Regions from separate parts of the Stutzerimonas sp. KH-1 genome, predicted to be linked through region 2. Evidence: predicted binding sites of a transcription regulator. Region 2 holds the regulator's gene; the other holds the start of a gene.

Region 1 (5,616 bases), 490 kb from region 2:
GAAGTCGATGCGCCACTGGACGACGCCAACGTCGGCCGTTATGCGCGACTGGTCAAGGAAATGTCGGAGAAAGTGCAGTTCATCTATATCACCCACAACAAGATCGCCATGGAAATGGCCGATCAGCTCATGGGTGTGACGATGCATGAACCGGGTTGTTCACGGTTGGTGGCAGTCGATGTCGAACAGGCTGTGGCACTGGCCGAAGCATGAGGATTAAGCCGCGCATTTGAGCGTTTTTGATACTGAAGAGCCCATAAAAAGAGAACTACCGCACGGTGCAAATTTACCGTTCGTCGTGCTAGCTTAGGGCACAATTTTTACGATGCGCTGAGAGCAGTCCCAGGTGACCGCTTGTTGCGTCTTTATCATCGAATTCAGAGGTTAATGCATTAATGGATATCGGTCTGCGCGAGTGGCTGATCGTCATCGGCATCATCGTCATTGCCGGCATTTTGTTCGACGGCTGGCGTCGCATGCGCGGTGGCAAGGGCAAGCTGAAATTCAAGCTGGACCGCAGCCTTTCCAACCTTCCCGATGTCGATGATTCCACCGAGCTGTTAGGGCCGGCTCGCGTGGTGGATCGTGAGCATGAGCCTTCGCTGGACGAAGCCGACATGCCGCCGGTGAGCGCCCGCCAGTCTGGTCGCGACGTGGGCAAGAAGCGCCGGCATGGCGAGCCTTACCAGGGCGATCTGCAACTGAGCACTGACGAGCCGGTGCCGACCCTGCTGGATCCGGTCGTCGGCGACGCGGACGATGTCGAGGCGCAGCCGGCGAAAGAGCAGGCACCGGTGGAAGAAGTGCTGGTCATCAACGTCATCTGCCGCGATCCGCACGGCTTCCGTGGCCCGGCATTGCTGCAGAACATCCTGGAAAGCGGCCTGCGCTTCGGTGAGATGGACATCTTCCACCGCCACGAAAGCATGGCCGGGAACGGTGAGGTGCTGTTCTCCATGGCCAATGCAGTCAAGCCCGGCACCTTCGATCTGGACGATATCGATCATTTCACCACGCCGGCCGTGAGCTTCTTCCTTGGTCTGCCGGGGCCGCGTCATCCCAAGCAGGCCTTCGATGTCATGGTCGCCGCGGCGCGCAAGCTGTCCCAGGAGCTCAACGGCGAGCTGAAGGACGACCAGCGCAGTGTGCTGACCGCCCAGACCATCGAACACTACCGCCAGCGCATCGTCGAGTTCGAACGCCGACAGATGACCATCAAGCAACGCTGATAACTCACCGCACCGGGCCTCGCGCCCGGTGTTGCGTTTGATTGGGCAGGCTCGCTTTCACTGGCCTGCCTCCTCGCTCTGCAGACTGTCGTAGGGTGGGCTTCAGCCCACCGGCACTTCGCTTCAGCGCATCGTCACGCAACGCTGCCTGCCCAGCCCGACCCCAGCCAACAGAACCCGCAGACCTGCCTTCGGACTCGCATTCGGCTAGAATCCGACGCCTTCCATATCAACCAAGGCGCGCTGATGCGGTCTGAATCAGCACAGCCCCAGTCACGGCTCCGTCCCTATGCCTTCCGCCCAAACCGCCGCCGAGCGTATTGCCGAACTACGCAGCGAAATCGACGCCCACAACTACCGCTACTACGTGCTCGACGAACCCAGCGTTCCCGATGCGGAGTACGACCGCCTGTTCAACGAACTCAAGTCGCTTGAGGCGGAGCACCCGGAGCTGGTGACGCCCGAGTCGCCGACCCAGCGGGTCGGCGGAGCGGCACTGGCGGCGTTCGGTCAGGTGCGCCACGAAGTGCCGATGCTGAGTCTGGGCAATGCCTTCGAGGAGCAGGATCTGCTCGATTTCGACCGCCGCGTGCGCGAAGGGCTGGATCTGCCGGCGGGCGACCTGTTCGGCGATGACGCTGTGGTCGAGTACAGCTGCGAACCCAAACTGGATGGTCTGGCGGTCAGCCTGCTTTATGAGAACGGTCATCTGGTGCGCGGCGCCACCCGGGGCGATGGCAGCACGGGTGAGGACATCAGCGCCAACGTGCGCACCGTACGCAACATTCCATTGAAGCTGCATGGCAGTGGCTGGCCTGCGGTACTCGAGGTGCGCGGCGAGATCTACATGCCGAAGGCCGGCTTCGAAGCGCTCAACGCGCGACAGCTGGAAAGCGGCGGCAAACCCTTCGCCAATCCTCGCAACGCCGCTGCTGGAAGCCTGCGTCAGTTGGATTCGAAGATCACTGCCAGCCGTCCGCTCGAACTGTGTGCCTACGGCGTCGGCCGCAGCGACGGCGAACTGCCTGACACGCACATCGGTATTCTCCAGGCCTTGAAAGGTTGGGGTCTGCCCATCAGCCGTGAGCTGAAACTGGCCAAGGGCGTCGCCGAATGCCGCGCCTATTACGACGCCATCGGTGAAAAGCGCGACGCGCTGCCTTACGAAATCGACGGTGTGGTGTTCAAGGTCAACGCGGTCGCGCAGCAGCGTGAGCTGGGCTTTCGGGCGCGCGAGCCGCGCTGGGCCATCGCCCACAAGTTTCCCGCGCGGGAGGAAATCACCGAACTGCTCGATGTGGAATTCCAGGTCGGCCGCACCGGTGCGATCACCCCGGTCGCACGGCTAAAGCCCGTGCAGGTGGCGGGCGTTACGGTGTCCAACGCAACCCTGCACAACATGGACGAAGTTGCACGTCTGGGCGTGATGATCGGCGATACGGTAATCGTGCGCCGCGCCGGTGATGTCATTCCGCAGATTCTCGGCGTAATCGCCGAGCGTCGCCCGACCGATGCCCGCGCCGTGCATGTGCCGGAGCAGTGCCCGGTGTGTGGTTCTGCCGTGGAGCGGACCCAGCTGATCAAGCGCAGCAAGGGACGTGAATCGGTCAGCGAAGGCTCGATCTACCGCTGCGTCGGCCGGCTGGCCTGCCAGGCGCAGCTTAAGCAGGCGATCATCCATTTCGTGTCGCGCCGAGCGATGGATATCGACGGCCTGGGCGACAAGATCGTTGAGCAGCTGGTCGATAGAGGGTTGGTCAAATCGCCGGCGGATCTCTACTGCCTGACCCATGAGCAGGTCATCGATCTGGAAGGTTTCGCCGAAATATCCACGCGTAACCTGCTCAACGCCATCGATGCTAGTCGCAAACCGAATCTCGCAAGGTTCGTCTACGCCCTCGGGATACCAGACGTCGGTGAGGAAACCGCCAAATTGCTGGCACGCGCGCTGGGTTCCCTGGAGCGAATCAGCCGGGCATTGCCGGACGTGCTCGTCTACCTGCCTGACGTGGGGCTCGAAGTCGCTCATGAAATCCATAGCTTCTTCGAGGACGAACACAACCGCACGGTCATCGCGCTGCTGCGCGAACGCGGTGTCGAGCCGCAGGAGGAGGGCGAGGTACATCCTGAATTCGCAGGCTGCGCGACGCTGGCTGACCTGCTCGACCGGCTCAACATTCCTCATATCGCCCGCACGGGTGCGCAGCGCCTGGCAGAGCGCTTCCGCACGCTCGAGGCAATCATCGCCGCCGACTGGCTCGACCTGCGTCAGGTAAAGCGCCTCACCGAAAAGGCCGCACGCTCACTGCGCGACTACTTCGACAAACCCGAGAACACCGAACGCGCCCGCGCTATCGAAGCGCAGTTGCGGGATTTCGGTATGCACTGGGAGAGCGAGAGGAAATCTGCGGAAGGCCTGCCGCTGGCCGGGCAGACCTGGGTACTGACCGGCACGCTGGAAACCATGAGTCGTGATGAAGGCAAGGCGCGGCTGGAGGCTTTGGGGGCAAAGGTCGCCGGGTCCGTATCCGCCAAAACCAACTGCGTAGTAGCGGGCCCAGGCGCGGGCTCGAAGCTCACCAAAGCCAACGAACTCGGCGTGACGGTGCTCGACGAAGCGCAATTCCTCGAGTGCCTCGCTCAGCTTGGTTCGGCAAGTATGTAGCGCGTCAGCAACGCCTCATCCCGCGAGCTTCGCTGTCATACCCGCTCCCCAAATGGTTTCACCGAATCTGTGGGGGCGGCCTTGGCCGGGACGCGCCAGCAAAGCTCACCAGCAGTGAGCGAGCTCCCGTTGACGACGGGCCAGGGAAACGGCTTCAGCCATCCCCTAAAGTTTTCCCCGCTTCACCCGAAAAGCTAGTCAAGCAAGTCCGCAGTATGGATGTGCTGGCGTAGCGTTGGAGCGGTACCGGGCTCACGAAAAAGTTCGAATCTGCCCTAAAGCCAACCCAAACGGCGCCGATAAGCTAATCGAATGCGAACTCAATGGGTGCCTGGGCACAAGCCGGCCCGGAGTCGCAAGCTCAGGCAACCCTAAGTAACTAGCGCCTTTGGAGGCAAACACCATGGCTCTTACCGTCAATACCAACATCCCTTCGCTGAACACCCAGCGTAACCTGAACAGCTCGTCCAACGCGCTGGCCACTTCGATGCAGCGCCTGTCCACCGGTAGCCGCATCAACAGCGCCAAAGACGACGCCGCCGGCCTGCAGATCGCCAACCGCCTGACCAGCCAGGTCAACGGTCTGGGCGTCGCGGTTCGCAACGCCAACGACGGTATCTCCCTGGCTCAGACCGCTGAAGGCGCCCTGCAGCAGTCCACCAACATCCTGCAGCGTATGCGTGATCTGGCCCTGCAGTCGGCTAACGGTTCGAACAGCGATTCCGAGCGCGAGGCGCTGAACTCCGAAGTTGGTCAGCTGAAGAAAGAATTGGACCGGATCAGCAATACCACGACCTTCGGTGGTCGTCAGTTGCTGGATGGTACGTTTGGTACAGCTAGCTTCCAAGTAGGTGCCGCTGCGAACGAAATCATTAGCGTAAGCATCGATAAAATGAGTTCGAGTTCGCTGAAGGGTACTTACTTTGAAACTACGTCTACCGAGGCAGCGACAGCTCCGGCGACTGGTGCCGTGAAATCCGGAACACTAACGGCGACGTTCTCCGACGGTACGACTCAAGGTATAGACGTCGAATTTACTGGGACTGAAACTGCAAAAGAAGTGGCTGAGAAGGTTGCTGCCGCGGTAAACGACGCAAATATCGGCATCGGTGCATTTGTAAACAGCAGTGACGAAATTGAGTATGTGTCGAAGGCCGTAGATGACGGCACAGGCACGCTTGAAGCTCATGTGGATATTCTCGCGTTCGATGCAGCTTCCGCAACTGAGTTCGGTGATCTGGGCTTTGCCACTGGGACTATGGCCGCTGGCACAGCGGATGAGGTTGGCGAAATTGACATCACCACCTCTAAGGGCGCACAAAGCGCAGTCCTGGTTATCGATGATGCAATCAAGATGATCGACTCTCAGCGTGCCGACCTCGGTGCTGTGCAGAACCGCTTCGACAACACCATCGCGAACCTGCAGAGCATCTCCGAGAACGTATCTGCTGCTCGCGGCCGTATCGAGGACACTGACTTCGCTGCCGAAACTGCAAATCTGAGCAAGAACCAGATTCTGCAGCAGGCCGGTACTGCGATCCTGGCCCAGGCCAAGCAGCTGCCGCAGGCAGTCCTCAGCTTGCTGCAGTAAAAGCAGGAACAGGAACGGCGCAAAGGATGGGGAAGCGGCTTGGCTGCTTCCCCATCGATTCATTTACGAGGTGAATCATGGACGTCGCAAAAATGTCTGGAATGGCCATTTCTTCAGCCGCTTCAGGTTCC
Region 2 (5,616 bases):
TCTCCACCACATAGGACAGGCGATCGGTCGCGTCGGTGATCGGTGACGGATCGCCGCCGGTGGCACAGGTATCCATCTCGAGTTTGACGATGGCGTTGTGCAGCTCGCGGGTGAGCTTGCCGACTTCCTGATAGAGGCTGTGATTACGCGCCTGGCTGAGTTCATTGAACATCTGCGTCGCTTCATCGAAGCGGCCCTGCTGCAGGCTTTCAATCAACTTTGGGGCGTTGGCCTTCAGAGTCGCTTCGAACTCTGCCAGGCTCTGATCTGCTTGCGTCATAGTGCCCTCGCGGCGTTGCTGCTTCAGCCGTTGACGCGCTCGAAGATCTTCTCGATCTTCTCCTTGAGCACCTGGGCAGTGAAAGGCTTGACCACATAGCCGTTTACGCCGGCCTGTGCCGCCTCGATGATCTGGTCGCGCTTGGCTTCGGCAGTGACCATCAGCACCGGAAGGTGCTTGAGGCGCTCGTCGGCACGCACGGTGCGCAGCAGATCGATACCGCTCATGCCCGGCATGTTCCAGTCGGTGACGAGAAAGTCGAAGCTGCCGCTCTTGAGCATCGGCAGCGCGGTGGTGCCATCGTCCGCTTCGGCGGTGTTGGTGAACCCCAGGTCACGCAAGAGGTTCTTGATGATTCGTCTCATCGTCGAGAAGTCATCGACGATGAGGATTTTCATGTTCTTGTCCAAGTCGACCTCCGTAAGTCCCAAAATGCCTCAGCAAACCGAGCACGTCATACCGCAAACAATCGTCAATTGGCGCGCCATTCACCGAGGCGCGCACGCAGGCGCGCCGCACACTGGCTATGCAACTGGCTCACACGCGACTCGCTGACTCCCAGCACCTGACCGATTTCCTTCAAGTTCAGCTCTTCGTCGTAATACAACGACAGCACCAGCTTCTCGCGCTCCGGCAGGTTGGCGATGGCTTCTGCCAGCGCCAACTGGAAACGTTCGTCCTCCAGATCGCGGAAAGGCTCGGGGTGCGTGCTGCCGGCATCCTCCTGCAGCTCGCCATGCTCGCCTTCCTGCAGCAGGTCGTCGAAGCTGAACAGTCGGCTGCCGAGGGTATCGCCGAGGATGCTGTAATACTCATCGAGACTAAGCTTAAGTTCGGCCGCAACTTCATGATCTTTAGCGTCACGACCGGTTTTCGCTTCAATGGCGCGGATCGCCTCGCTGACCATGCGCGAGTTGCGATGCACCGAGCGTGGCGCCCAGTCGCCCTTGCGCACCTCGTCGAGCATGGTGCCGCGGATGCGGATGCCGGCGTAGGTTTCGAAACTGGCGCCCTTGCCGGCGTCGTATTTCTTCGCTGCTTCCAGCAGTCCGATCATTCCAGCCTGGATCAGGTCGTCCACCTGCACGCTCGCAGGCAGACGCGCCAGAAGGTGGTAAGCGATACGCTTGACCAACGGCGCGTACTGATCGATCAGGCGATATTGAGCATCCTTTGCCTGAGCCTTGCTGTAATACATAGCGGATCCGGCACCTGTCATTCGTGGCTTTCTGAAGCGGGACTGATGAGGCGCTCGACGAAGAACTCGAGATGGCCGCGCGGGGTAGCGGGCAACGGCCAGGTATCGATCTTCTGCGCAATGGCCTTGAAGGCCAGCGCGCATTTGGAGCGCGGATAGGCTTCATAGACGGCACGCTGCTTTTGTACCGCTTTGCGTACGGCCTCGTCGTAGGGCACGGCGCCGACATACTGCAGCGCCACATCGAGAAAACGCTCGGTGACCTTGGTCAGTTTGGCGAACAGGTTGCGACCTTCCTGGGGCGCATGCGCCATGTTGGCCAACACCCGGAAACGACTGATGCCGTAGTCACGGTTGAGCAACTTGATCAGAGCATAGGCATCGGTGATGGACGTGGGTTCATCTGTCACGACCAGCAGCACTTCCTGCGCGGCACGCACGAAGCTGACCACCGAATCACCAATACCGGCCGCGGTATCGATGATCAGCACGTCCAGTTCATCGCCCAGTTCACTGAATGCCTGGATCAGACCGGCATGCTGCAGGGACGACAGCTGCACCATGCTCTGCGTCCCGGATGCCGCGGGCACGATACGGATGCCGCCGGGGCCCTGAATCAGCACATCGCGCAGATCGCACTCACCGGCGATCACATCGGCCAGGGTTCGCTTGCTGGTCAGGCCAAGCAGGACGTCGACGTTGGCCAGACCCAGATCGGCGTCGAGCAACACCACACGCCGGCCGAGATCGGCCAGCGCCAGCGCCAGATTGACCGACACGTTGGTCTTGCCGACGCCACCCTTGCCGCCGGTCACCGCAATCACCTGTACGGGATGCATACCCATGTTCACACGCCTATATCTTGCTGGGGCCATACGGCCGGCGATGCGCCCGCATGGCACGCATCTGGTTCATTCTGGTACCGCACTCGCTTGATCATCCGGCCCGCCGTGACGAGCCGTTGTACAACCCGGCGAACATGTCGGCCATGGCCTCTTCGCTCGGCTCCTCGCCTGATTGCAGGCTTACCGCACGGCTGACCAGCTGGTGGCTACGGGGCAGATGCAGGTCATCCGGAATCCGCGGGCCATCGGCGAGGTAGGCTATCGGCAAATGCTGGCTGATCGTGAGGCCGAGCACATCGCCGAGGCTGCCTGCCTCGTCCAGCTTGGTCAGGATACAACCCGCCAGGCCGCAGCGACGATAGTTGTGCCATGCCGCCTTGAGTACCTGACTCTGGCTGGTCGCCGCCAACACCAGATAGTTCTTGGATTTCACACCGCGATCCGACAGAGCTTCGAGCTGCTTGCGCAAGGTCGGATCGCTGGCCGGCAGGCCGGCGGTGTCGATCAGGATCACCCGCTTGCGGGCCAGCGGCGCGAGCGTCTTGCTCAATGGCTGGCTCGGGTCGATCTGCAGCACCGGTACGTCGAGGATACGCCCAAGCGTCTTGAGCTGCTCCTGCGCGCCGATCCGGTAGTTGTCCATGCTCGCCACGGCGATGTTCTGTGCGCCGTACTTGAGTACGTAACGGGCCGCGAGCTTGGCCAGGGTGGTGGTCTTGCCAACACCGGCCGGGCCGACCAGCGCAATCACTCCACCCTCTTCCAGCGGCTCCTGCTTGCTGACCTTGATCGCCTGCGCCATATAGGCCAGCACCATGCGCCAGGCCTGACGCGGATCGTTGATGGTCGCGACCTTTTCCAGCAGGCTGCGCGACAGTTCGGCCGGCAGGCCGAGGCGCTGGAGCCGGCGCCAGAGGCTGGCCTGCTGTGGACGGCGGCTCTGCTCCTGCCCCCAGGCGATCGAGCCGAGCTGCACCTCGATCAGCTCACGCAGACCGTGCAGCTCCGAGTACATCGCCTCGATCGCGCGCGGATCGACGGCAGCAGATGGCGCGGCAGCCGGCTCGGGCTGAGCGCTCGGCGCCACGGCGGCCGGCTTCTCGTCAAGCAGTTGACGATCCTGCATCTTCGCCCGCGGCGTGGCGCTCAGTTCGGCATGGGCACTGGCCAGGCGCGATTGCGTCTTGCGCAGCTCAGCTTCCAGCGCAGGATTGGGCTTGGTCGCTGCCGGCGCGGACTGCATCGGGTAGTCGAGTACGGCCGTCAGCTCGACGCCACCGGCCACCCGGCGATTGCCGATGATCACGGCATCGGCGCCCAGCTCGTCACGCACCATCTTCATGGCGATGCGCATATCGGCGGCGAAGAAACGTTTGACCTGCATGGCCTGTACCCTCGGTTAATTCTGACCCACCGTCGAGACGATGGTGACCTGCTTGTTGTCCGGTATTTCCTGATAGGCCAGAACATGGATGTTCGGCACTGCCAGCCTTGCGAACCGCGACAGCATCGCCCTGACCGGGCCGGCGACCAGCAGAACCGCCGGTTTGCCGAGCATTTCTTGACGCTGTGCCGCTTCTACCAGAGACCGTTGCAACTTTTCGGCCATTCCCGGCTCCAGCAGGATGCCGTCATCGGAGCCCTGCCCAGCCTTCTGCAGGCTATTGAGCAAGATCTGTTCCAATCGAGGCTCGAGGGTGATCACAGGCAGCTCCGGCTCTAGTCCCACAACGTTTTGCACGATTGCGCGGGATAGCGCAACGCGCACCGCAGCCACCATCGCGGCGGGATCTTGACTCTTGGCGGCCACATTGGCGATAGCCTCGGCGATGGTGCGGATGTCGCGCACGGGAACCTGCTCCTGCAACAGCGCCTGCAAGACCTTGAGCAGCGTGGAGAGCGATACCATGCCAGGCACCAGCTCCTCGGCGAGCTTGGGCGAGCTCTTGGCCAGCAGCTGCAGTAGCTGCTGCACTTCCTCGTGCCCCAGCAGCTCGTGCGCATGCTTGTACAACACCTGGTTGAGGTGCGTGGCGACGACAGTGCTGGCATCCACCACCGTATAACCCAGCGACTGTGCCTGATCGCGCTGGCTGGTCTCGATCCATACCGCCTCCAGCCCGAATGCCGGATCCTTGGCGGCAATGCCGTTGAGTGGGCCGAACACCTGGCCCGGATTGATCGCCAGCTCGCGATCCGGATAGACCTCCGCCTCGGCCAGGCTCACGCCCATCAGCGTCAAGCGATAGGCGTTGGGCAACAGGTCGAGGTTGTCGCGGATATGGACCGAAGGCATGAGAAAACCCAGGTCCTGCGAGAGCTTCTTGCGCACACCCTTGATTCGCGCCAGCAGCTGCCCCCCCTGATTACGATCGACCAGCGGGATCAGACGATAACCGACCTCCAGGCCGACCATATCGACCGGAGTCACGTCGTCCCAGCCCAGCTCCTTGGTTTCGGCGGCTCGTTGCGCGGGCAGCATCTCCTGCTGCTTCTGCACCTCCTGCTCGGTCTTCTTGACGGACTGCTTCTGGCGGTGCCAGATCCAGTAGGCACCCGCTGCAGCCGCGGCACCAAGGCCGAGGAAGGACATATGCGGCATGCCCGGAACCAGCCCCATGGCAATCATGATCGCTGCCGACACCGCCAGCGCCTTGGGCGAGGCGAACATCTGCCGCTGCACCTGCTGCCCCATATCCTCCGAACTGGTGACGCGGGTCACCATGATGGCTGCTGCGGTGGACAGCAGAAGGGAAGGAATCTGTGCAACCAGACCGTCACCAATGGTCAGCAACGCATAGACCTGGCCTGCCTCACTGAAGCTCATGCCGTGCTGCGCCATGCCTATGCCAACGCCGCCGATCAGGTTGATGAAGAGAATCAGCAGGCCGGCAATGGCATCACCGCGCACGAATTTCGAAGCACCGTCCATAGAACCGTAGAAGTCGGCCTCCGAGGAAACCTCGCTGCGGCGCTTCTTGGCTTCTTCCTGGTCGATCAGGCCGGCGTTGAGGTCGGCGTCGATCGCCATCTGCTTGCCGGGCATAGCGTCGAGGGTGAAGCGTGCGCTGACTTCCGAGATGCGCCCGGCGCCCTTGGTGACCACGACGAAGTTGATGATCATCAGAATCGCGAAGACGACGATACCCACGACGTAATTGCCGCCGATCACTACGTTGCCGAAGGCCTCGATCACATGGCCTGCGGCCGAGCCGCCTTCATGGCCGTTGATCAGCACCACCCGGGTCGAGGCAACGTTAAGTGCCAGACGCATCAGGGTCGCGACCAGCAGG

What was found. Region 2 encodes FliA, which starts transcription of late flagellar genes. Its sites were predicted from a motif close to CTAAAGTTTNNNNNNNNNNNGCCGNTAA; they were not measured.
Region 1: ACX1DW_RS05710 (flagellin) is a predicted target of FliA. The motif match lies at 4,060-4,087, and genes of this name have one in related genera.

The regions. Positions count from the first base shown of each region.
Region 1 covers NZ_CM137011.1:1,166,898-1,172,513, forward strand. The annotation lists gene smc (chromosome segregation protein SMC) at 1-213, shown strand, start outside; gene zipA (cell division protein ZipA) at 396-1,229, shown strand; gene ligA (NAD-dependent DNA ligase LigA) at 1,519-3,894, shown strand; gene ACX1DW_RS05710 (flagellin) at 4,298-5,485, shown strand; gene ACX1DW_RS05715 (flagellar protein FlaG) at 5,563-5,616, shown strand, end outside.
Region 2 covers NZ_CM137011.1:675,647-681,262, reverse strand. The annotation lists gene ACX1DW_RS03390 (protein phosphatase CheZ) at 1-280, opposite strand, end outside; gene ACX1DW_RS03385 (chemotaxis response regulator CheY) at 304-678, opposite strand; gene fliA (RNA polymerase sigma factor FliA) at 753-1,478, opposite strand; gene fleN (flagellar synthesis regulator FleN) at 1,496-2,323, opposite strand; gene flhF (flagellar biosynthesis protein FlhF) at 2,415-3,707, opposite strand; gene flhA (flagellar biosynthesis protein FlhA) at 3,723-5,616, opposite strand, start outside.